Regions from separate parts of the Mangrovibacillus sp. Mu-81 genome, predicted to be linked through region 1. Evidence: riboswitches for the same ligand, from Rfam matches in the RefSeq annotation. Region 1 holds a riboswitch; each other region holds the start of a gene.
The links. Region 1 has a riboswitch for S-adenosylmethionine ahead of V6B33_RS08215 (2,3-diketo-5-methylthiopentyl-1-phosphate enolase). Riboswitches for the same ligand answer to the same signal wherever they lie in the genome.
Positions count from the first base shown of each region.

Region 2: another riboswitch for S-adenosylmethionine. It lies ahead of metK (methionine adenosyltransferase); the one in region 1 lies ahead of V6B33_RS08215 (2,3-diketo-5-methylthiopentyl-1-phosphate enolase).
Region 3: another riboswitch for S-adenosylmethionine. It lies ahead of V6B33_RS05155 (methionine ABC transporter ATP-binding protein); the one in region 1 lies ahead of V6B33_RS08215 (2,3-diketo-5-methylthiopentyl-1-phosphate enolase).
Region 4: another riboswitch for S-adenosylmethionine. It lies ahead of V6B33_RS19290 (Na+/H+ antiporter NhaC family protein); the one in region 1 lies ahead of V6B33_RS08215 (2,3-diketo-5-methylthiopentyl-1-phosphate enolase).

Region 1 is NZ_JBAJHU010000003.1:214,179-219,678, forward strand. It holds gene V6B33_RS08205 (carbon-nitrogen family hydrolase) at 83-865, opposite strand; gene V6B33_RS08210 (pyridoxal phosphate-dependent aminotransferase) at 985-2,163, shown strand; SAM riboswitch class I at 2,224-2,330, shown strand; gene V6B33_RS08215 (2,3-diketo-5-methylthiopentyl-1-phosphate enolase) at 2,418-3,632, shown strand; gene V6B33_RS08220 (methylthioribulose 1-phosphate dehydratase) at 3,726-4,355, shown strand; gene V6B33_RS08225 (1,2-dihydroxy-3-keto-5-methylthiopentene dioxygenase) at 4,373-4,885, shown strand; gene V6B33_RS08230 (GNAT family N-acetyltransferase) at 5,083-5,500, shown strand, end outside.
Region 2 is NZ_JBAJHU010000014.1:34,996-40,495, reverse strand. It holds gene V6B33_RS19595 (GNAT family N-acetyltransferase) at 1-615, opposite strand, end outside; gene V6B33_RS19590 (lmo0937 family membrane protein) at 767-916, shown strand; gene pckA (phosphoenolpyruvate carboxykinase (ATP)) at 1,064-2,653, opposite strand; SAM riboswitch class I at 3,012-3,155, shown strand; gene metK (methionine adenosyltransferase) at 3,386-4,585, shown strand; gene V6B33_RS19575 (gamma carbonic anhydrase) at 4,848-5,363, opposite strand; gene V6B33_RS19570 (alpha/beta hydrolase) at 5,448-5,500, shown strand, end outside.
Region 3 is NZ_JBAJHU010000002.1:295,900-301,399, forward strand. It holds gene V6B33_RS05140 (5'-nucleotidase C-terminal domain-containing protein) at 1-136, opposite strand, end outside; gene V6B33_RS05145 (MetQ/NlpA family ABC transporter substrate-binding protein) at 856-1,671, opposite strand; gene V6B33_RS05150 (methionine ABC transporter permease) at 1,693-2,358, opposite strand; gene V6B33_RS05155 (methionine ABC transporter ATP-binding protein) at 2,348-3,361, opposite strand; SAM riboswitch class I at 3,466-3,571, opposite strand; gene V6B33_RS05160 (DUF2922 domain-containing protein) at 4,517-4,735, opposite strand; gene V6B33_RS05165 (DUF1659 domain-containing protein) at 4,774-4,992, opposite strand; gene V6B33_RS05170 (YfhE family protein) at 5,299-5,454, opposite strand.
Region 4 is NZ_JBAJHU010000013.1:44,995-50,494, forward strand. It holds gene V6B33_RS19280 (DUF2187 family protein) at 153-425, opposite strand; gene V6B33_RS19285 (MFS transporter) at 1,393-2,565, opposite strand; SAM riboswitch class I at 2,847-2,952, shown strand; gene V6B33_RS19290 (Na+/H+ antiporter NhaC family protein) at 3,175-4,491, shown strand; gene V6B33_RS19295 ((S)-benzoin forming benzil reductase) at 4,554-5,309, opposite strand; gene V6B33_RS19300 (helix-hairpin-helix domain-containing protein) at 5,436-5,500, opposite strand, start outside.

The DNA.
Region 1 (5,500 bases):
AGTGGTCAAATGTAAACTATTTGCTTTGAATAGTACCACCGATGCAATTAATGAGTCAACAACTTTTTTTGGAAAATTTAAATTAATAAAATTCAGGTCTGCGATCTTGAAAGATGGGTATTTTCTTTCTTACTTCTTCCACCTCATCTAAATCAATCTCTGCAGTGATCAAATCTTCATCAAGATCTCCCTCAGCAATGACGTCCCCCCATGGGCTTATGATCATCGAATGGCCGCCAAATTCATTTTTCGGATCATTGCCTGCACGGTTGCAGGCGATGACAAAACACTGATTTTCAATGGCCCTGGCCAATAAAAGTGTTCTCCAGTGGGAAATTCTTACTGCGGGCCATTGTGCCACTACAAAAACCACTTTTGCGCCGTCGATGACATGCTTTCTGAACCATTCAGGAAAGCGGATGTCATAACAGATCATGCCAGCCATCTGAGTATCCATGAGCTTGAACAAACCATCTTCCTTACCCGGAATCAAGTAATGATGTTCATCCATGAGTTTAAATAAATGCAGTTTTGTATATTCTTTGACGATACTGCCATTTTTGTCAGCCACAAGTAGATTATTCCCTATCCCTTCACTCGTTTTACTTGCAATGGAACCCCCAACGATATGAATGGAATGGCGGGAAGCAAGGTCTGTCAGGAAAGCGGTACTGTCCCGTGCATCTTCATCTGCAATTTCTTCGATTCTGGTCAAATCATAGCCTGTAGTCCATAGCTCTGGGAAAACGACAATATCACAACCGGCTTCGCTTGCTTTATTCACCCAATGACGAACCCGTTTTTTGTTCTCGTCAGGATCTCCGAATGCAATATCTATTTGTGCAATACCAATTTTTTTAATCAAATGAACACCTCTTCTGACAGAAATATGAATTTTCGCTTTACAATCATTACTTTACGTTATATCATTTGTGACTAGAATTTGAAAGTAAAAAATTTTCAAAAAATGTAGTGGGTGATATGATGAAAACCTTTAAACAAGCAGAAAGAGTCCAAACACTGCCGAAGCAGTTTTTTGCATCGTTGACGGAAAAAGTTCAAAAAGTGGTAAATGAAGGGCATGACGTCATAAATTTGGGGCAGGGAAATCCGGATCAGCCTACCCCGCCGCATATTGTAGAGGCGATGAGGGAAGCAGTGAAATCACCAGGAAACCATAAATATTCTCCATTCAGGGGCCTTGCAACCTTTAAGGAAGCCGCAGCTGAATTTTATAAACGGGAGTATGGCGTGGATATTAACCCGGCAGATGAAGTGGCTGTATTATTCGGGGGGAAGGCAGGTCTTGTGGAAATCCCACAAGTGCTTTTGAATTCAGGGGATACCGTATTGGTACCGGATCCGGGATATCCGGATTACTTATCAGGAGTGTCGCTTTCGGGGGCGAGGATGGCGAAGATGCCGCTGAAGGAAGAGAACCATTTCCTGCCGGATTATGGAACGATTCCAGAAGAAGATTTACAGAAGGCAAAACTCATGTTCTTGAACTACCCGAATAATCCTACGGGGGCTGTTGCTACACCTGCATTCTTCAGGGATACGGTATCGCTTGCAAGCAAACATGATATCTGTGTCGTACATGATTTTGCATATGGAGCGATTGGGTTCGAAGGTCAAAAGCCAGTCAGTTTCCTTGAAACGGATGGAGCAAAGGATGTAGGCATTGAAATATACACATTGTCCAAAACCTATAATATGGCAGGGTGGAGAGTGGGGTTTGCTGTTGGAAACAAAAGTGTGATCGAAGCCCTTAATATTCTCCAGGATCATTTGTATGTAAGTTTATTCGGTGCCATTCAGGAAGCTGCGGAGACTGCATTACTCGGTCCGCAAAAGTGCGTGGATGAATTGGTTGCGACATATGAAAAAAGAAGAAAAACATTGATAGACGGTCTGCAAAGGATTGGCTGGGATGTTTCTGCACCTGCTGGCTCATTCTTTGCATGGCTAAAAGTTCCAGCTGGTTTTTCATCAGTTGAATTTGCAGACTTATTGCTTAATGAGATCAAAGTTGCAGTAGCACCTGGCGTAGGATTTGGTGAGCATGGGGAGGGCTATGTACGTGTGGGGTTATTGACCAGTTTAGAGAGACTAGAAGAAGTCGTGAAACGAATTGAAAATTTGAAATTATTCGATAAATAGATTGACAGAACTGAAAAATGATGACATAATCCAACTGAAATTACATTCATATTTAAGAAATTCTTATCAAGAGCAGGCGGAGGGACCAGCCCTATGAAGCCCGGCAACCGACTTAATTTAAGCACGGTGCTAATTCTTGCAGCATGGTAAATGCTGACAGATAAGATAGAGTGATAGCCAACCTCTTCTTATCGAAGGGGTTTTTTGTATTTTTATTGATTTTCTAACTTTATACCAGCCAGGAGGTATCTCAAGTGGGAGAAGTAATTGCTACATACGAAATAACAGGGAAGAGTCGATCATTTCAAGAAAAAGCGGAAGGGATTGCTCTCGGACTGACAGTCGGTTCATGGACCGATCTTCCATTACTTGAAAAGGACCAATTAAGAAAATACAAGGGAACAGTTGTGGCAGTGAAAGAAAAAGAGGGTGAGATTCCTGCGGCAGAAATTCAAATAGCGTACCCATCAGGGAATTATTCGAATGATATACCTGCGATCTTGACAACCGTGTTCGGCAAACTATCGCTTGACGGCCAGGTTAAGTTAAGAAATATTCATTTTTCCAATGATTTGAAAAAAGGTTATCCGGGACCTCGATTTGGTATTGAAGGAATTAGAGAACTTGTGAAAGTTTCTAACAGACCACTTGTAATGAGCATTTTCAAAGGAGTAATCGGGAGGGACAAGGATTATCTTAAGAACCAGTTGAGGGCCCAGGCACTAGGGGGGATAGACCTGGTAAAAGATGATGAAATTCTTTTTGACAATGAACTGACACCTTTTGAAGAAAGAGTCAGGCAGGGTAAAAACGTTCTGAAGGAGGTAAATGAAGTAACTGGAAAGAGGACCCTTTATGCCGTTAATCTGAGTGGAAGAACGTCAGGCTTAAGGGAAAAAGCGAGAAAGGCAAGAGAGCTTGGAGCAGATGCATTGTTATTCAATGTGTTTTCTTACGGTCTGGATGTTCTTCAGGAACTGCGTGAAGATAATGAAATCGGACTGCCGATCATGGCTCATCCTTCTTTTGCAGGAGCTGCAGCGGCCTCACCTCAATACGGTGTTGATTATTCTTTATGGCTTGGAAAGCTATTAAGAATGACCGGTGCTGATTTCTCCTTATTCCCTTCGCCTTACGGCAGTGTGGCATTAGAAAAAAGACAAGTACTGTCCATCAGCAAAGAGCTGACGAACTCTGATCTGTTTAAAAGGACTTTTCCTGTTCCTTCAGCAGGCATCCATCCCGCACTGGTTCCTCAATTGATTGAAGACTTCGGGAGAGATTGTGTCATCAATGCCGGAGGAGGTGTGCACGGGCATCCCGATGGTGCTTCAGCCGGAGGATCAGCCTTTCTGCAGGCTATCGATGCGGTACTGAAAGGAATTCCCCTCACAGATGCTGCAACAAGACATACCGACCTGGATAAAGCGTTGAGGCTTTGGGGAGGGGAGATTAGTGCCCGTGGATAAACCTGATGTATACTTTTGTGCTATACCGATCCATTTAAACATTATTAACGCATTCAACGATTGTAGATTAGTTCCGGAGAAGGAGGCAGCTGCATGAAATGCGAGCAATCAATATGGGAAGATCTTGCCGGGGTAAAAGAAGAACTTGCCGCACGTGACTGGTTCATGGGGACGAGTGGAAATCTTGCTATCAGAGTCAGTTCTTCCCCGATCACGTTTCTGGTAACGGCAAGCGGTAAAGATAAGCGAAAGAAATCGGATGAAGACTTTCTGCTGGTGGATGGAATGGGTGAACCGGTGGAAAAAACGAAAGTACGTCCCTCGGCCGAAACCATGCTGCACAGCAGAATCTTTCTGAACAGCGGGGCTGGGTGCAGTCTTCATGTACATACTGTGCCAAATAATGTAGTGAGTGAGTTGTATGGGGACGCCGGGGAGATTACATTCAGAAATCAGGAATTGATCAAAGCCTTTGATAAATGGGGAGAAGATGACGAATTAACGATTCCGATCATCTTCAATCATGCACACATCCCCGATCTGGCTGAGGAGTTTTCACAGCACGTCCGGGACGATAAAGGTGCAGTTTTGATACGAAATCATGGAATTACTGTATGGGGCAGGAACTCATTTGAAGCCAAAAAGCTTCTTGAAGCCTGCGAGTTTTTATTTCAATATCAACTGAAGATAGTATCTTTACAGAATCTGAATTTATATACGTGAAGAGGAGGATTTAAATAATGGCAACTATTAAGATCCAGGGTTCGGAGGGAATTGTGGAAAATCAAAATGAGGTAATTTCTTTTTTACATGAGCAAGGTGTAATCTATGAAAATTGGAATATAACAAAATTGGATCCCGGACTTGTGGAGCAATATGATTTAACAGAAGATGAGAAAAACACGATCATCGAATCGTTCAGAGAAGAAATAAAAGATATTTCAGAGAGAAGAGGGTATAAATCCTGGGATGTCATTTCATTATCCTCAAGTACTCCGAACCTGGAGGACCTGTTGAGAAATTTCCAGCAGGAGCACCATCATACCGATGATGAAGTCAGATTCATCGTAAGTGGTCATGGTGTATTCATCATTCAAGGGAGAGACGGAAACTTTTTTGAAGTCCACCTCAACCCGGGTGATTTAATTTCAGTACCGGAAAACATTCGCCACTATTTTACATTGAGTAATGATAAACAAGTGGTGGCAATCCGTATCTTTGTTACAAAAGATGGGTGGGTGCCGATCTATTGATAAGAAGAGGAGAAAAAGCCACAGGTCTTTTTCTCCTTTATTGTTGTATAATGTCGTTGCCCCGGTGCGACATGTGGTTTCAGGGCTTTCATATTCGGCAGAGAACATAGAATGGTGTTCATACTCAGATTGAATGCATAAAATAAGGTAATACCCTTTAGGTCGGTCCAACCATTCCCCTCGAAAGGTGTGAAGCGATGGAACTGATTCCCATCACAATCAGAAGCGAGTATTTTATTAAAATGCTCAATTTGTATCAAATCCTATATGGTGCAGACCCGTTGCAGATGCAAAAACAATTTAATCGCCATTTTCAATATCCGGATTTTGAAGGATATTTCGCCGTTATTGAACAAAGGCTGGCAGGATTTATTTACGGTTATTCTTCCAAAAAAGGCCAATACTATCATGAATTATTGTCAAAGCATTTACATGGGGATCCCAGCTGGATGGAAGACTGTATGGAACTGGCGGAATTAGGCGTCCACCCTAAATACAGGCGATGTGGTATCGCTAAGGAATTAGTGAAGACATTGCTTGAAAACAGAACGGAAACAAAAGCATTGCTGACCACGAGAAAGGACAATGAAGCTGCGGTTCACTTTTATAAAAAAA
Region 2 (5,500 bases), on a different contig from region 1:
AGTGCAAACACCGACGATCATGGCTGACTTTGTATTTTCGGCAGTGGTGGAAGCAGAGGAAACCAATATACCCCCGTCTTTAATGAAATAACTGCGCGATACCCCTTTTTCCATACCGTGCCTTTTATTCTCGACTGAAAAATTTCCTCCGCTGAACTCTGGGATGTTGTTGAGTAGATCCACCAGTTTGGGAAGGTCCTCAATTGTTGTCTTTTTAATCTGTGTCAGATCCTCATTTGACAGTGAATCGGTGTTATCCAGTTTTGCATAATACATCTGCCTTCTCGAATGGAACTCCCTTGTTAAAAAAGGTTCAATCTTCGAAGTGAGCTCCTTTAAACCGGACAAGATCTTAAAGTCTTCGTATTCATTCATGATATCCGCAAATCCTTCTGCATCAAATTCTCCCGATGAGTAAGGAATGAAGTTTTCCCTATATTTCAAAAGAATTCCCCTTAGATTTCCCTTTTCGTCAAAATCCCCCCAGATGGTTTGGAATTCCTGCTCGTATCCAAATGCTTCGATATCACCGATGATGAACAAATTTTCAGCAGGCTGTTCCTGGATTAACTTCTGGCATTGTTCGTCATCTACCTGTGTTAACACCCTAATCATTTTCCTGTCCCCTTTTATAAGTTTTAATTGATATATTACCAAAATTTCTAATATTTAGTAAAGTGTTATGTGAATTAAAGTTTTAAGTTTGTTTTAAAAAATGAAATATAGGGAAAGTTAGCATCAATACATGATGAAGGAGGCGGTAAACATGTTGTGGACCATCATTGGAATACTGGTAGTCCTGTGGCTGTTAGGGTTGATCTTTAAGATTGGCGGAGCCATCATCCATATATTATTGGTCGTTGCCCTGGTCGTGTTTTTATGGAATCTGATAACGGGCAGGAAGAAAGGCTTATAACCTGAGGGAAAAGAGGAGAAATCCTCTTTTTTATTTAGAAACAGGCCGGAAAGCAGGAAAATTGAATTTATCTCCTATTCCAAACAAAAAAACCGACCAGCCAGACACTTGGAAAGTGTTTGACTGATCAGTTGCGGTTGATCATCGTTATTTTACTGCCGGTCCGCCTTTGGCTTCGATTTCAGCTGGTACGTTTGTGAACTTCTTGAAGTTGTTGTTGAATTGGCGTGCAAGTTCGGCTGCCTTTACTTTGTACGCTTTTTCATTTGACCATGTTCTGATCGGAAGGAGGACTTCATCAGGTACTCCCGGTACATGGACTGGAATGTTCAGGCCGAAGATTTCGTCTGTTTCGGTTTCAACGTTTGTCAGTTCGCCTTCAAGTGCTGCCTGCACCATCGCGCGTGTGTAGGAGAGCTTCATGCGGCTGCCTGCACCATATTCTCCACCAGTCCAGCCGGTGTTGACGAGATACACTTCAGCATTGTGCTCATCGATTTTCTTTCCGAGCATTTCTGCGTAACGGGTCGCAGCAAGCGGAAGAAACGGAGAACCGAAGCATGTTGAGAAAGTTGCCTGCGGCGAAGTGATGCCGCGCTCGGTTCCTGCCAGTTTGGATGTATAGCCGCTAAGGAAGTGATACATTGCCTGCTCTTTCGTCAGCTTGCTGATCGGAGGCAATACCCCGAATGCATCCGCAGTCAGGAATACGATTGTATTTGGGTGTCCTGCGATGCTTGGCTCCACTATGTTATCCATTGCCTGCAGCGGGTAGGCAGCACGTGTATTTTCAGTCAATGTGTTATCCTCATAATCAGGAATGCGCGAGTCTTCATCGAGCACTACGTTTTCCAACACGGATCCGAAGCGGATGGCGTCATAGATTTGAGGTTCTTTCTCACGTGTCAGACCAATGCATTTCGCGTAGCATCCGCCTTCGATATTGAATACGCCGTTCGGGGACCAGCCGTGTTCGTCATCCCCGATCAGACGGCGGTTGGGGTCGGCTGATAAAGTCGTTTTCCCGGTACCGGAAAGGCCGAAGAATAACGCTACATCACCTTCACGCCCTACGTTTGCAGAACAGTGCATGGAAAGGATGTCGGATTCAGGAAGCATGTAATTCATGACAGAGAAAATGGATTTCTTCATTTCTCCTGCATATTCAGTCCCGCCAATCAGTACGACCCGCTTCTCGAATGAAACGATGATGAAAGTTTCAGAGTTGGTGCCGTCTACAGCTGGGTCTGCCTTAAAGTTAGGTGCTGAAACGATTGTGAACTCAGATTTATGTGAATTTAGCTCTTCCGCAGCCGGTCGGATGAACAGTTGATGGGCAAAGAGATTATGCCATGCAAATTCATTGATGACCTGGATTGGAAGTCTATGTTTTGGATCTGCACCGGCAAATCCGTTAAATACGAATACTTCTTCTTTTTCTTTTAAGTATTCAAGAACTTTATGATATAATTTATCGAATGATTCAGCGGAGATCGGCTGATTTACAGATCCCCAATCGATTTTATCTTTGGTTGAAGGCTCCTCGACAATGAACTTATCTTTAGGAGAGCGCCCTGTATATTTACCGGTTTCAGCTCTGACCGCACCTGAAGAAGTTAAAGCGCCTTCATTTCTATGAAGAACTTTTTCCACTAATTGTGAAACAGATAGTTGATTTTTGATGTTTTGACCGTTAAGTAATTCTGTTAACTCATTAGACATGCTCACTGAATTCATTAGAACCCTTCCTTTATATAAATTTAAATACCCCTTTATTGTTTCTTTTCAAAAATAGTATAACACAATCAATTTATTAGTCTATACTATTTAGATGTTTTTTATTATGTGACTTAAATTTGTAACAATTTTCTTAAAAAATATAACGGATTTCATCCTATCTAAGCAGTTTATGCTTATCCATGAAAATTTCTTCATACATTTACCCACGTTTCTTCCTTTCTTCTTATATAAATGTCACTCATGATCTGGTTCAATGGATTAAGAGATTATAGGGATGCCTGCTGTTAATCTTTTCTTATAAAAAAGTGTTTGACACCCTGTATTGTTAACGTTATTATTGTACCTTGAACGGATACTCTTATCCTGAGCTGGTGGAGGGAGCAGACCCTATGAAACCCAGCAACCTGCTAAATAGATTCTTGATCTTTCCGAATGGGGAAGGTCCCATGAAGCGAAGGTGCTAAACTGAGGCAAGGTGGATAACCTTGAACGATAAGAGAGAAAAGGCGCGGCTATGATGTGAAACCTTTCCTCTTTATGCTTTTCGAGAGGAAGGGTTTTTTCTGTTTTATAGTGGAGCACAAGTGATTAAATGTCATGTTTTTATATCATGGCGTTTTCCTTATAAAAAAACCATGTTTACTTCATACTACTTAGGGAAATGAGTACCGTATCTGTTTGAATGTTTTGTCGGTGAAGACCGGCAAATATGCTTAAGGAGGAACCTTAATGTCAACGAAACGTCGTCTGTTTACATCTGAGTCCGTAACGGAAGGACATCCAGATAAAATTTGTGATCAAATTTCCGATTCCATTCTTGATGCTATTCTCACGAATGATCCGAATGCCCGTGTAGCATGTGAAACATCTGTCACGACAGGTCTTGTACTTGTTGCAGGTGAAATCACTACAAATACGTATGTCGATATCCCAAAAATCGTTCGGGAAACAATCCGCGGAATCGGATATACCCGTGCGAAATATGGTTTCGATGCAGAAACATGTGCCGTACTTACATCGATCGATGAGCAGTCTGCTGATATCGCACTAGGTGTAGATCAAGCGCTTGAAGCACGCGAAGGACAAATGTCTGATGCTGAAATCGACGCAATCGGCGCCGGTGATCAGGGCCTGATGTTCGGATTTGCCTGCAATGAAACGAAAGAGCTTATGCCTCTTCCGATTTCACTGGCACACAAACTTTCACGCCAGCTGACCGAAGTACGTAAAGAAGAAGTTCTTCCTTACCTTCGTCCGGACGGTAAAACGCAGGTAACGGTTGAATATGATGAGAACGATAAGCCAGTCCGCATCGATACAATCGTTATCTCAACTCAACACCATCCGGAAGTTTCACTGGAGCAAATCCAGCGTAACCTGAAAGAATATGTCATCGAGCCGGTTGTTCCAAAAGAACTGATTGATGAAAAAACAAAGTACTTCATCAACCCGACTGGCCGTTTCGTTATTGGCGGACCTCAAGGGGATGCAGGACTTACTGGCCGTAAAATCATTGTTGACACGTACGGCGGTTATGCACGCCACGGCGGCGGTGCTTTCTCTGGTAAGGATGCAACGAAAGTTGACCGTTCAGCAGCTTATGCTGCTCGTTATGTAGCGAAAAATATCGTAGCAGCCGGACTCGCTGAAAAATGTGAAGTTCAATTGGCATATGCGATCGGTGTAGCACAACCGGTATCGATCTCAGTGGATACATTCGGAACAGGCAAAGTTTCTGAAGATGTATTGGTTGATGTCGTAAGCAGCAACTTTGACTTGCGCCCTGCAGGAATCATCAGAATGCTCGACCTTCGCCGTCCGATTTACAAGCAGACAGCTGCTTACGGACACTTTGGCCGCAACGATCTTGATCTTCCATGGGAGCGTACAAACAAAGCTGATGTATTGAAGGCTGAGGCTCTAAAGTAATAACAGGTATGAGAAAAACCAACACTTGAAATGGGTGTTGGTTTTTTTGAATTGATAAGAAAGAGTAAATTTAACTCGAGAATTGTCCAGCTCCAGGGCTTAGAGGCACATGTCATAAGCCAAACCGTCCGCGCCTTCCTGGCCGGTCCGTCTTATGCCACACGCCTCTGAGCAAAGCCCTTCCGCTTTTCTAATTAACGGAGTCATCCCGTAATTTAACACGAGTAATCAGCAGGTGGTTTGGGTATCACAAGTATAAGACTTAAAAGGGTTTGATGCTTTTATAATATTGACCTTTCTCGGCGTATTCCCTGGAAATCCGCTTCATTTCACTGATGTCATGATCGTTCAATTCACGCACCACTTTTGCCGGACGTCCAAAGGCAAGAGTATTTGGCGGGATGACCTTTCCTTGAGGAACCAGGCTGCCGGCACCGATGAAGGCACCTTCGCCGATTTCGGCATTATCGAGGATGATCGATCCCATCCCGATCAAGGCCTTTTTTCTGATTTTACAACTATGTAGAATGACTCCGTGGCCGACTGTTACTTCGTCTTCGAGGATCAGCGGATTATTGGGACTCTGGTGAAGAATGGAGTTGTCCTGAACATTTACTCTTCGTCCGATTCTGGTTGCTGCCACATCCCCTCTGATGACGGAATTGAACCAGATGCTGGATTCTTCCCCGATTTCGACGTCCCCGGAAATTGTTACATAATCGGCGATAAAAGCAGATTCAGCTATCGTTGGTTTATTATCTTTATATGGATAGAGCATTTTTCACTACCCCTTTCAATAATATTTACTATAATAATGGTAGCAGATACGAACAATTTGAGAAACATTTAAGGAGGATTTGCCATGTGGAAATGGGAAACAGATCAAGAGGCAAAGGCAGTCATCGTCATCATTCA
Region 3 (5,500 bases), on a different contig from region 1:
TTCCGGTTCCCTCATTATTCTCAATTGCTTCCTGAACCGTTAAGGTATCATTTGCAGATGCAATCGAGCCGACAGGCAGGATATACCCGGCAAGCAAGGCGAAAATCGTTGTCAAAATGAACAACTGCTTTTTCATGATTTTCAAACTGGTTCCTCCTCTTTCTTTGTTTAACAGTAAATTTGGCACAGTCAAAATGCAAACGCTTACATAAGATTTCACTTCTCTCCGCGAAAACCCATCCTTTTCCCCAAAAGGACCTTTCCCGGATATTTACTTTATCCTATGAAAACACCTCCACGAATTATTTCCATTAACCGCTTAGTATGTAGAATTTTGACTAAGCTTCCTTTTAAATATAGCATCTTTCCGTCGAATTTTAAGATATTTTCAATTATTTTACAAAATCAGAACTTTTGACTTATGATTGTAATATTTCTAGGGTAATTAGACCTAAATAGTTTGTGTAAATTGTAAATCTGCATTCAACCTTAGTTTAAATGAGGTTGGGATATAACTTAATAACTCTACTTTTAAATTCGAACAATATCTGGATTAATCATACTTTTTACTCTGTTAGAACCGCTGTTGATCTCCGCTCAAGACTTCGCTTTCCGCGGGTAGCCGGTGAGCCTTCTCGTCACAAACACCTGCGGATCAGAAAAGTGGATGCTGCTCACTCAGAGACTAATGTCTCGAGCCTCTAGCCGCCGGTACTGGACAGGTCTCACCTGGCTCTCTTTTCCAGCAGGAATCTTCGTCTTGCACTTCAATCAACTGCTGGAACAAGCAAAAAAATAAAAAAGAAGGACAGGCAAATGGATGCCCGTCCCTCACTATTAGGCTGTTAACTAACTCTATTCCATCCACTCCGGCTTCCCGAATCCTTTGAATTCTTCATCAATAGTCTTCTCAAACTCATCGGCTTCAACCACCGCCTTGATGTCTTTCGCGATCTGTGAGTCGACGTCTTTCGTGTTCATGACAACTCGGTTGCGGTATTGGTCCGGCATATTCTCAAGCTGCAATGCATCCAGTAAGTCCATTTTCGCCGCAAGTGCGTAGTTGCCCGGTACTGCTGATAAGTCGACACTTTCGACCGCTCTTGGAAGCTGAGCCGCTTCGATCGGCTTGAATTGAAGGTTCTTCACGTTTTTATCGATGTCCTTTTCAGAAACCGTCAATGGGTCGGTCCCCTCTTTCAACGTGATCAGCTCTGCGTCCTCTAAGATTTGGAATGCACGTGCTGCGTTGGTCGGGTCGTTCGGGATAGAGATGGCGCTGCCTTCTTTGATGGTATCCAGAGAATCGAATTTATTCGAGTAGATCCCCATCGGTGCTGTCGGGACGACGATGACTTCCGAAAGCTCCATGCCGTGCTGTTCTGCGAATGTTTCCATGTAGATTTTATGCTGGAACAGATTCGCATCAAGATCACCCTGTGCCAATGCATTGTTAGGCTGGATATAGTCACTGAATTCCTTCACCTCTACCGTGTAGCCTTTCTCTTCCAGCCCCGGTTTGATCGCTTTTGTAACCATATCACTGTAAGGACCGGATGTCGCCCCGATGGTTATCTCTTTCTTTTCCCCCGAGCTTGCCTCTTCGCCTCCGCAGGCTGCAAGTAAGCTGACGATTAATACTGCTGCTAAAAATAAAATCCACTTTTTCATGAAATCTTCCCCCTAAATTGATTATCTTTTATCTACTAATCTTGCAAAAATATCCCCTGTGTACTGGATGAGCTGCACCAGGCAGATCAACACGACGACCGTGGTAATCATCACTGTATTGTCGTAGCGGTAGTAGCCGAAACGGATGGCGAGATCGCCGACTCCGCCTCCCCCTACGATTCCTGCCATGGCGGAATAAGCAACAAGGCTGATCGTTGTAATCGTGATCGCCTGTATGACTGCCGGTTTCGCTTCCGGAAGCAGGACGTCCTTGATGATCATCCATGGACTCGCCCCGACCGACACCGATGCTTCGATAACACCTTTATCGATCTCACGCAGTGCTGTTTCAACCATTCTTGCAAAAAACGGGATCCCCGCAACTGACAATGAAACGGATGCGGCTGTCGGTCCAATTGTCGTGCCCGTCAATAGTTTCGTAAGCGGCAGCAGTGCAACCAATAAAATGATGAATGGAACCGAACGGACCATGTTCACCACAAAACCGACGATCTTCTTAACGAACCCATTCTGTAAAAAAAGCCCCTTGTCTGTCACGAAAAGCAGAACACCGAGCGGCATCCCGAGTAAAATTGCGATAGCCAGTGAAATGCCGACCATATAGACGGTTTCGAGGAATGCTTTATTCAACTCTGGTAAAATCGTAATCAATGATTCAGGCAGCACGGTCCAGCACCTCCAGGCTTTGTGTTTTGGCGGTTATGTAGCGGATCGCCGCCTGTATTTCAGCTTCATCGCCGATCAGCTCCATGATAAAAATCCCAAGCGGGGTTTCCTGGATGTATTCTATTTTCCCATGCAGGATATTGCCGCGTACTTTGTATTTCTGGAATACTTCCGATACCACACTTTCTTCAGCGATCGAGCCCTTGAACTGGATCTTGATCAATTTCCCTGTCCGACTGTTCAATAAGTGCGGCGGCAATTCAAACTGCAGGATGTTTTCGATGAACTGCTTTGTCAGCGGCTGTACCGGGTTGGCAAAGAGGTCGTATACCGCCCCTTCTTCAACGATTCTGCCATCCTGCATGACAGCCATCCTGTCGCAGATTTCTTTCACCACTTCCATTTCGTGCGTGATGAGGACGATCGTCAATCCAAGCTGTTTGTTGATGTCTTTCAATAGTTTAAGGATCGATTTCGTCGTGCTCGGGTCCAGTGCGGAAGTCGCTTCATCGCACAGCAGCACGGATGGCTTGTTCGCAAGCGCCCTCGCAATTCCGACGCGCTGCTTTTGCCCGCCGCTCAGCTGGGCGGGATAGGCCTGGGCTTTATCGCTTAACCCGACCATTTCTAAAAGTTCGTTCACCCTCGGCCCGATTTCTGCCTTTGGGACCTTGGCAGCTTTTAATGCGAACGCAAGATTCTCATACACCGTTTTCGCTTTGATGAGGTGGAAGTGCTGAAAAATCATGGAGATCTTCTGTCGTGCAAGACGGAGATCCCTGGAAGAAAGCTTCGTCAAATCCTGTCCGTCGATGATGATTTCACCCGATGTCGGTTTTTCCAGCAGGTTCAGACAACGGATGAGAGAACTTTTCCCTGCACCGCTGTAGCCGACGATGCCGAAGACTTCCCCTTTTTGTATGGTGACAGAAACGTTATCCACACCGAGTATCGTCTGCTTTTTTGTCTTGTATTCTTTTACAAGGTTTTTGATTTCAATCACATTGACCACCCCTTTTATTTCTACCTATTAAACCAAGCTGCAGTACTTTTAAAAATAAAAAATGCCCCTTTCAATTACTGAAAGAAGCATCGCTCATGTATCTCGACTTATCTCTCAGAATGAAATTCATTCTGCAGGAATTGGCACCGTTCCACATTGGAGGTTGCCGGACGTCATAGGGCCTGATCCCTCGGTCACTCTTGATAATTGAAAGTATTTAATTTTCGAATTTTTTATCTTATAGGTGATATTATATGGTTTGATATGGAAAGTCAACAAGAGATTTTGGCGGATGCTTGTGTAAGCGGTTTCTTTGCTTTAGAGTCAGTGGAGAAGTTTTTTAAGGGTGGCGGCTGCATTTGAAGTATGTTCCTTGTAACATCTGCTGTTGAAAATAGGGTCTAGCTTTTTCAATCCAAAAAATTTAAACAAACGTATGATTAAGGTCTGGAAACCTTTTGCGACAAGGGGTTGGCGGGTTTAAACAAACGTTTGATTAAATTTGCATGGCCGTTCCCATGAGGGTCATTTGTTTGTCAAACAGCCGTCTGAACAAACTGAACAAATTTGAAGAGGCTGGGACAAAACAAAAAAACAACTACTAATTCGAACATTATCAGTGTTGACTCTAGATACCGCTAATGATTTCCGTGCAAGACTTCGCTTTCCGCGGGTGACCCGTGAGCCTCCTCATCGCATTCGCTCTTGCGGGTTAGAAAAGCGGAGGGGCTTTGCTCAGAGGCGTGTGGCATAAGGCGAATCGGCAACGAAGGTGTTCCTTGCCTTCTTGGACGAGTCGCCTTATGAAATGTGCCTCTAAGCCCAGGAGCTGGACAATTAGAAAAGCGGAGGCGGCTTGCTCAGAGGCGACAAGCATAAGACGAGCAAGCCGGAAAGGCGCTTTTTGCCTTGTTGGCTTGATTGACTTATGACCTCGAGCCTCTAGCCGCCGGAGCTGGACAGGTCTCACATTAGTCACTTTTCCCGCAGGAGTCCTCGTCTTGCACTCCAATCAACCGCTGGGACAGACTGAAAACAAATGAACTGTTGAATAAAACAATTAAAAAACCCGAACATACTTGAATCCTGGAATTCAAATCAGTTCGGGTTTTACATAGACTAAAACACTTTTGTCCCAGCCTCTTACTTCATCTATTATAAAACTTCATAATCCGTTACATTACGTTCAACCACGCGTGCTCCTTCTACGCTAACCAGTGTGCCGCTTGAGCTGCCGAATACGCCGGTTGCGATCAGGTTGTCCATTGCCGCTTTCACCTGGATGGTATCAATCGGGTCAATCGGGTCGTTGAGGCTGATTTTCGCCGATTTCCCTGTATCCGTTCTAAATTGAAGTTCAAGTACTTTTGCCATTATTAATAGTCCTCCTTCCCATTAAATTTCAACGATCATTACGCGTTGATATCGAAATTCTGGATCTTTTCCACGTTGAACAGGTTCTTCTCAGAAAGACCTGCGAGTGACTGAGCCGCACTGTTCATTTCATCCGCTGTAGCCGAACCCTTGATGTAACTGTAAGATTTGTACTTATACTTCGGATTTCCTTTCTCATCCATCCCATCGTTAAACGCAAATCTCAGCTTCGTTGCTTTCAAATCCGCCGTTGCCATTGTGCCTCACCTCCCTTCACCTTCTATATAGAGATTGGGGGAGGAAAAGGATACCTTTGGAGGGAAAAATGTTTGGATAGGAGAGATTTTTGGAGTGGGGTGTGGTGCCATGCACGATATCTGTGTTTTGTGCCTGTCATCAATTCGGGATTCTGTATGCCTGGTACAAACTCACCGTTTTGGGCCTGGAACAATGTAGGCATTTTGTGCCTGGCACCATCCCTGCCCCAAAAATCGGACAAAACAAAAAAAACCCTGCAAACCGTAAAACAAAATACGGTTCACAGAGGTTCCAAATTAACGCAATTATCCGCGATCACTTTTCACTTCATCCGGATACCCGGCCTTCGTCGCGCGCTTAAACTCTTTCGCCCAAAGCACCTCTTGCGTATCCGTTAATCCATTGTTCTTCTCCGTATTAATCCCTTTGTAGGGAAGCTTCTTCGTATGTCGTTCTGCCATACTGAAATCTCTCCTTTCAAAGTTATTAATTCTATAAATCCTTTAC
Region 4 (5,500 bases), on a different contig from region 1:
TCTTGGACCATTTAGCTTATGACCTCGAGGTCCTAGCCGCCGGAGCTGGATAATTAGAAATGCGAAGGCGGATCGATCAGCCGATAATCGTTGCAGCTGGACATAGAAAAAGGCTGACACCCCATTTGGTTGGGAGGTCAGCCTTTTAAGTTCTATGCTTTTAATGCACTGTTCCAGCCGTCATACACGAAGACCGGCTGTGTTTCTGCACCCGCCCGTTCCACGATGACATAGTTTTTGTGGGAAACTACTGTCTGATGATCGGGAAGGTCCAGTTTTTTCGCATCATCATTTTCCACGCTGACGATGACTGTATTTTCTCTTAACGAAGTCACCACACCGTTCACGATATGCTTCTTTCGTTTAAATTCAATCTTATCTCCAAGATTTGCATTGTTTTTTGAGTATAGAAAGTTGTTATCCATGTGATCGAACTCCTTTTCGATTAGTTAGCATTTTTATCATTTAAATAATTTATTTTATGGCAGTTTGTTGATTGATTTGTTTTACTTATTTCTTTTTGTACCTCTTTTTGAGAAAATTCAAACCTTTAATGGGAAAATTATTTTGAGAAAATATCTTCCTTTACTACCGCTAATGATTTCCGTGCAAGATTTCGTTTTCCCGCTGCTGGCTGTGTATTAAAATATTGAACAAAAAACTGCCTGAAAATTTCTTAACGGTTTCGGATCTCGAATTTAAAAACTAAATTAGCACACCGATTAGCAGTCCTATTCGCAACTGAATTAGACTGCTTCTTTTTGTTGATATATATAGCGGTTGAAATAAGTAAATCTGCCCTTTGAACCCCTTTTAACAGGGTCATAAGCTTATTTATGTAGCATGAAAATTCACATGCGAATTGTTATCCCACTTGGTGTGCTGCGGATGCTATTTAACTAGCAGGAGGTGGGTGCTGATTTCTAGAGGCAGATAAAAGAGGCAGATTTTTTCATCCTTTATTGTGAGTAACGTCTTTGATTGTTTAAATAAGGGAAGTTTTTTCCGTTATCCATCAGAATAGGGTTAGGTTCGAGGGATATAAGGGCAGTTTTTCCCGTTAAGGCAAAGAAGAACGTTCCATTTTCATGCTTTTGAAGTAATTAGAGGAAATTTTCACCTCTATTTACTCTGTTTTTCGTGCTGTTTCCTCAATAAGAGGAGTTTCTTCCCTTATTTTAGTAGCTTATTTTCTGGATATTCTTGTAGATTTGGAAATCGCCAACCAATGCGAATCTTAGGATGAAAAAATGCTTGGAGCATATTAATATGTCTCCAAGCATTTTCCATTTTAATTCCGGTGCGAATTACTATACGATAAGCACTGGTCATTCATGTTTTGTACTTCAAAACAGAACCACTTTAAAAATTTCTCATTCAGCTTTTACGCAGTTAATAGGCAAGAACTTCTTTCTTCTCTTCTTTCATCAATACAAAGCAAAGGACAATGCCGATTAATGAGAGGAGTGCAAAAAATAAATAGACTGCATAGATGGAGAATGTTTCGAGAATGAACCCGCCGATAAAGGTACTGAACCAGTTTCCCAGACCATTTCCGATTGCCGAATAAATGGTGACCGCTGTAGCTGTGATATGAGCTGGGGTGATTTCCCTTATATAACGCAGTCCTGCCGGAACGAATAGACCGATTGCGAGACCCTGCATGACAGCTGAGCTGTACACAAGCCAAAGACTTGGTTCCGTGAAGTAGAACAGCCAGCGGATCAAGGACGCAGCTCCTGCCAAAGCCGCTACCGTCAATAAACCAAAGCGGTCAATCCAGCTGCCTGCCACTCTCATGAAAGGCACTTCGGATAGTACGGCGATCAAGAATGCAAGACCGATTCCGGCATATGTTCCGCCGGAGTCTTCAACGAATAATCCGAAGTACGTATTATTCGCGAGATTCGGACCGAACACCATGAACGTGACGGCCAAAAAGATCAAAAATTTCTTCAGTGCGAATAGTTCCTTCATCCCAGCTTTCAAATCAAGCTTTGCCGCAGCCCGTTCCTTCGGGAAACGGAAAGCCAGTACGGCTGAAAACACAAGACAGATGAAGAAGGCGTAGAAAATGATGGTCGGTCCTATGAAACCTTCCGATAATCTTCCCATCACATACACGGCAACACCGAACCCCAATGAACCAAACAAACGAATATTTCCATAATTGTAACGGACTTTACTCGTATATTTCAGACTGATACTATCTGAAACCGGGATAATCGCACTCTGAAAAACTGCAACGAGTATTGCAATCAGAAGCAGTCCGTAATAAAGATCGGTTATAAGATACCCGAGGGCAAATATGCCGGCAACCAATGAAGTAAAGGCCAGCACCTGTGTAGGCCGGTTGGTCGCGTCACTTACCATCCCCCAGACCGGCTGAAAGAATATCATCATGATCGGCCCGATCGACATGATTGTCCCGATCTGGTATCCATTCAATCCCACACTTTCACTCAGATATACACTTAACAGCGGATATAAACTCCCCACTCCAAAAAAGGTTAAAAAGTAAAAACCTTGCAGTGTAAAAACTTGATTTCGTATCGTTCTTTCCACTTCCGTATCCCCCAGATGTTTTTTTATCCCTATAATACTAGTCCTATTCAAGGTAATTGTAAATAAAATCATTCCTTTTTCTGGATACATCTTTTCACCTGTTGAACGGCTGATTTGATGGAAAAATCCCATAGTAATCAACTTGCCAGATTCCCATTCAACAATGACGGATGCACTGATTTCGCTGTCCCTTAGAAAAGGAAAACAAATTCCCGTTTGACTTTTTTTCTTAAACGTCTTAAAGTATGTAAGTATAATTTCACAAATGAATAGGATAATTCTTCTTATCCAGAGAGACGGAGGGACTGGCCCTGTGATGTCTCGGCAGCGGACTCAATTCGAGTGCTGTGCCACATCCAGCAAGCAGAGATGCTTGAAAGATAAGGAGAGTGTTTCTCATATTGGAAACCTCTTCTTAATTTGAAGAGGTTTTTTATTTTTATCGTTACTATTTTATCGGCCCGGATAATGAAAGGTCGTTGAAATTGGTACCGATAGGACAGGCTTGCTGGCCGCCGTCAACATTCGTCGCCTGAAGTAGTATTGCCGGTAAATGTCCATCCCATAAAAATTCATCACGAAAGCCAATTGTCAAAAGGAGTTGTTCGAATGTTTGAAGAAAAAGGTAAACTGTCGGCATTATTGCCATTACTCATATTTGTTTCACTCTTTCTGGGTGCGGGAATCCTTTCAGGAGATTTTTACGCTTTCCCAGTATTAGTTTCCATTATTATCGCTGCTGTTGCGGCGCTTCTCATGAATCGAAAGGAATCTCTGAATGCTAAAGTGGAACGCTTTGCTAAAGGTGCAGGACACCCTGATATTATGATCATGGTCTTCATCTTCCTTTTAGCCGGTGCGTTCTCGGGAGTAGCAGAAAAAATGGGCGCCGTTGATTCAACGGTGAACCTTGCCCTATCTGTACTTCCAGAAAATCTACTGATTGTTGGATTATTTTTAATTGCAGCGTTCGTTTCACTATCCATGGGTACTTCAATGGGTACGATCGCGGCACTTGCCCCAATCGGTGTCGGGATCAGTTCAGGTACTGACATCGCCATGCCTATTGCGATGGCTACTGTCATCGGAGGAGCGATGTTCGGTGACAATCTATCGTTCATTTCTGATACAACGATAGCAGCCGTGCGTACACAGAAAACGGAGATGAAAGATAAATTCAAGGTGAATTTCTTTATTGTTCTTCCTGCAGCGATTCTTACGATGGTGATCTTATTCTTTATAACCGCAGGAAATCATTCAACTGTAGACGCACAGACCTATAATTGGGTGAAAATCCTTCCTTACCTGGGAGTCATCATCGGTGCATTGGCAGGTTTGAATGTGTTCGTGGTTTTATTTGGAGGAATTGTCTTTTCCGGAATCATCGGATTTATTGATGGAAGCTTTACACCTGCCAGTTATTTCGGAAGCATTGCCGATGGAATGACCGGCATGGCGGAAATCGTCATTCTGACTGTGCTGATCGGCGGCGTGGTTGAACTTATCCGCTATAACGGGGGCATCCAGGCGCTGCTTTATCTTGCCACCCGCAGGATCAGATCACCGCAGGGAGCACAATTGGCAACAGCAGGACTTGTCAGTTCAACGAATCTTTGCACGGCGAACAATACGATTTCTATTATCATTGCAGGTCCGCTGGCAAAAGAGATCGGTGACAATTATGGAGTAGACGCCCGTAAGTCTGCTAGTATTCTGGATATATTCTCTTGCTCCGTTCAAGGCCTGATCCCTTATGGAGCACAGGCATTATTGGTTGCAGAAACGGCAGGAATATCACCAGTAAGCGTTATTCCATATGCTTTCTATCCAATCCTGACAGCAGTATGCGGTCTGGTGGCGATCCGATTCGCACTGCCGAAGTTCACACGATCCAAAGCAGCCGAACCGAGCACAGTACGCTCGTAAAAAGAAGAGACAAATCTCATTTAATTGAGATTTGTCTCTTTCTTTGTATTGTCAATACAGAATTACAATAAATCATTCACATGATAAAGCTTGCCTGATTCGATTTCTGTTTCGGTTACAAGCTTCACCAGGACCTCTGCGACTGTATCCGTGTCTCTCAGCATGCCCTGCTCTTTGTATCTCTTAAAGTTTTCTACATCTGCAAATGATTCTTCCGAAGAGGAACGGATTGTACCCTGCATATCGGTATCCATTACCCCTGGACTGAAAGCAATGGCTTTATGCCGGCTCCCGTTCTTTGAAAGCTCCAGGCTCACGGTTTCTGTCAGCATATTGATTCCCGCTTTCGTGGAACAGTACGTACTCCAGCCGTAAACAGGTCTGCTCCCTGCCCCTGAGCTGACGTTGACCATGATCAGCTGACTACTGGATCCTTGCGAAGCCATCAGCATTTCATTCGTCACAATCATGGGCGACAGCAGGTTCACATGGACGCTCTTCTTGAGATCGCTGTTATCCACCTGCCCCGAAGGATTGATCGGCGTCACTACCCCTGCGTTTTGCACGAGGTAGATTCGGTCTGCATTCAAGCTGAATACATGACTTCCCGCTTCCCTCATCATTTCCTCTGTTTCCTGCGGATCAGACAGGTCGCATTGGAAGAACTGATAGGATACGCTTCTTTCTTCACAAAGCTCTCTTAACGAAGCATTATCCGACCTAGAAACATTGATGAGTGAAATCCCTTTCTCAATGAAACGTTTCGCGATTGACTCGCCAAGCCCCCTTGTGGCTCCAGTAATCATTGCATAATCCATGTGACCCTCTCCTTTCTTATTCTTTGATTATATAGGAGACATAATGAATCACAAAAACTTTTGATCCTCTCATCCAAAAGAGCTTCATCGTTGAGTAAGGGAAGCTCCTTGGTTACTGATATTTACTTAACGCGCATCCCACGCTTTTGTCGGACGGTCAGACGGGTAGCCGTGCTTGTTTCTGTATGCTT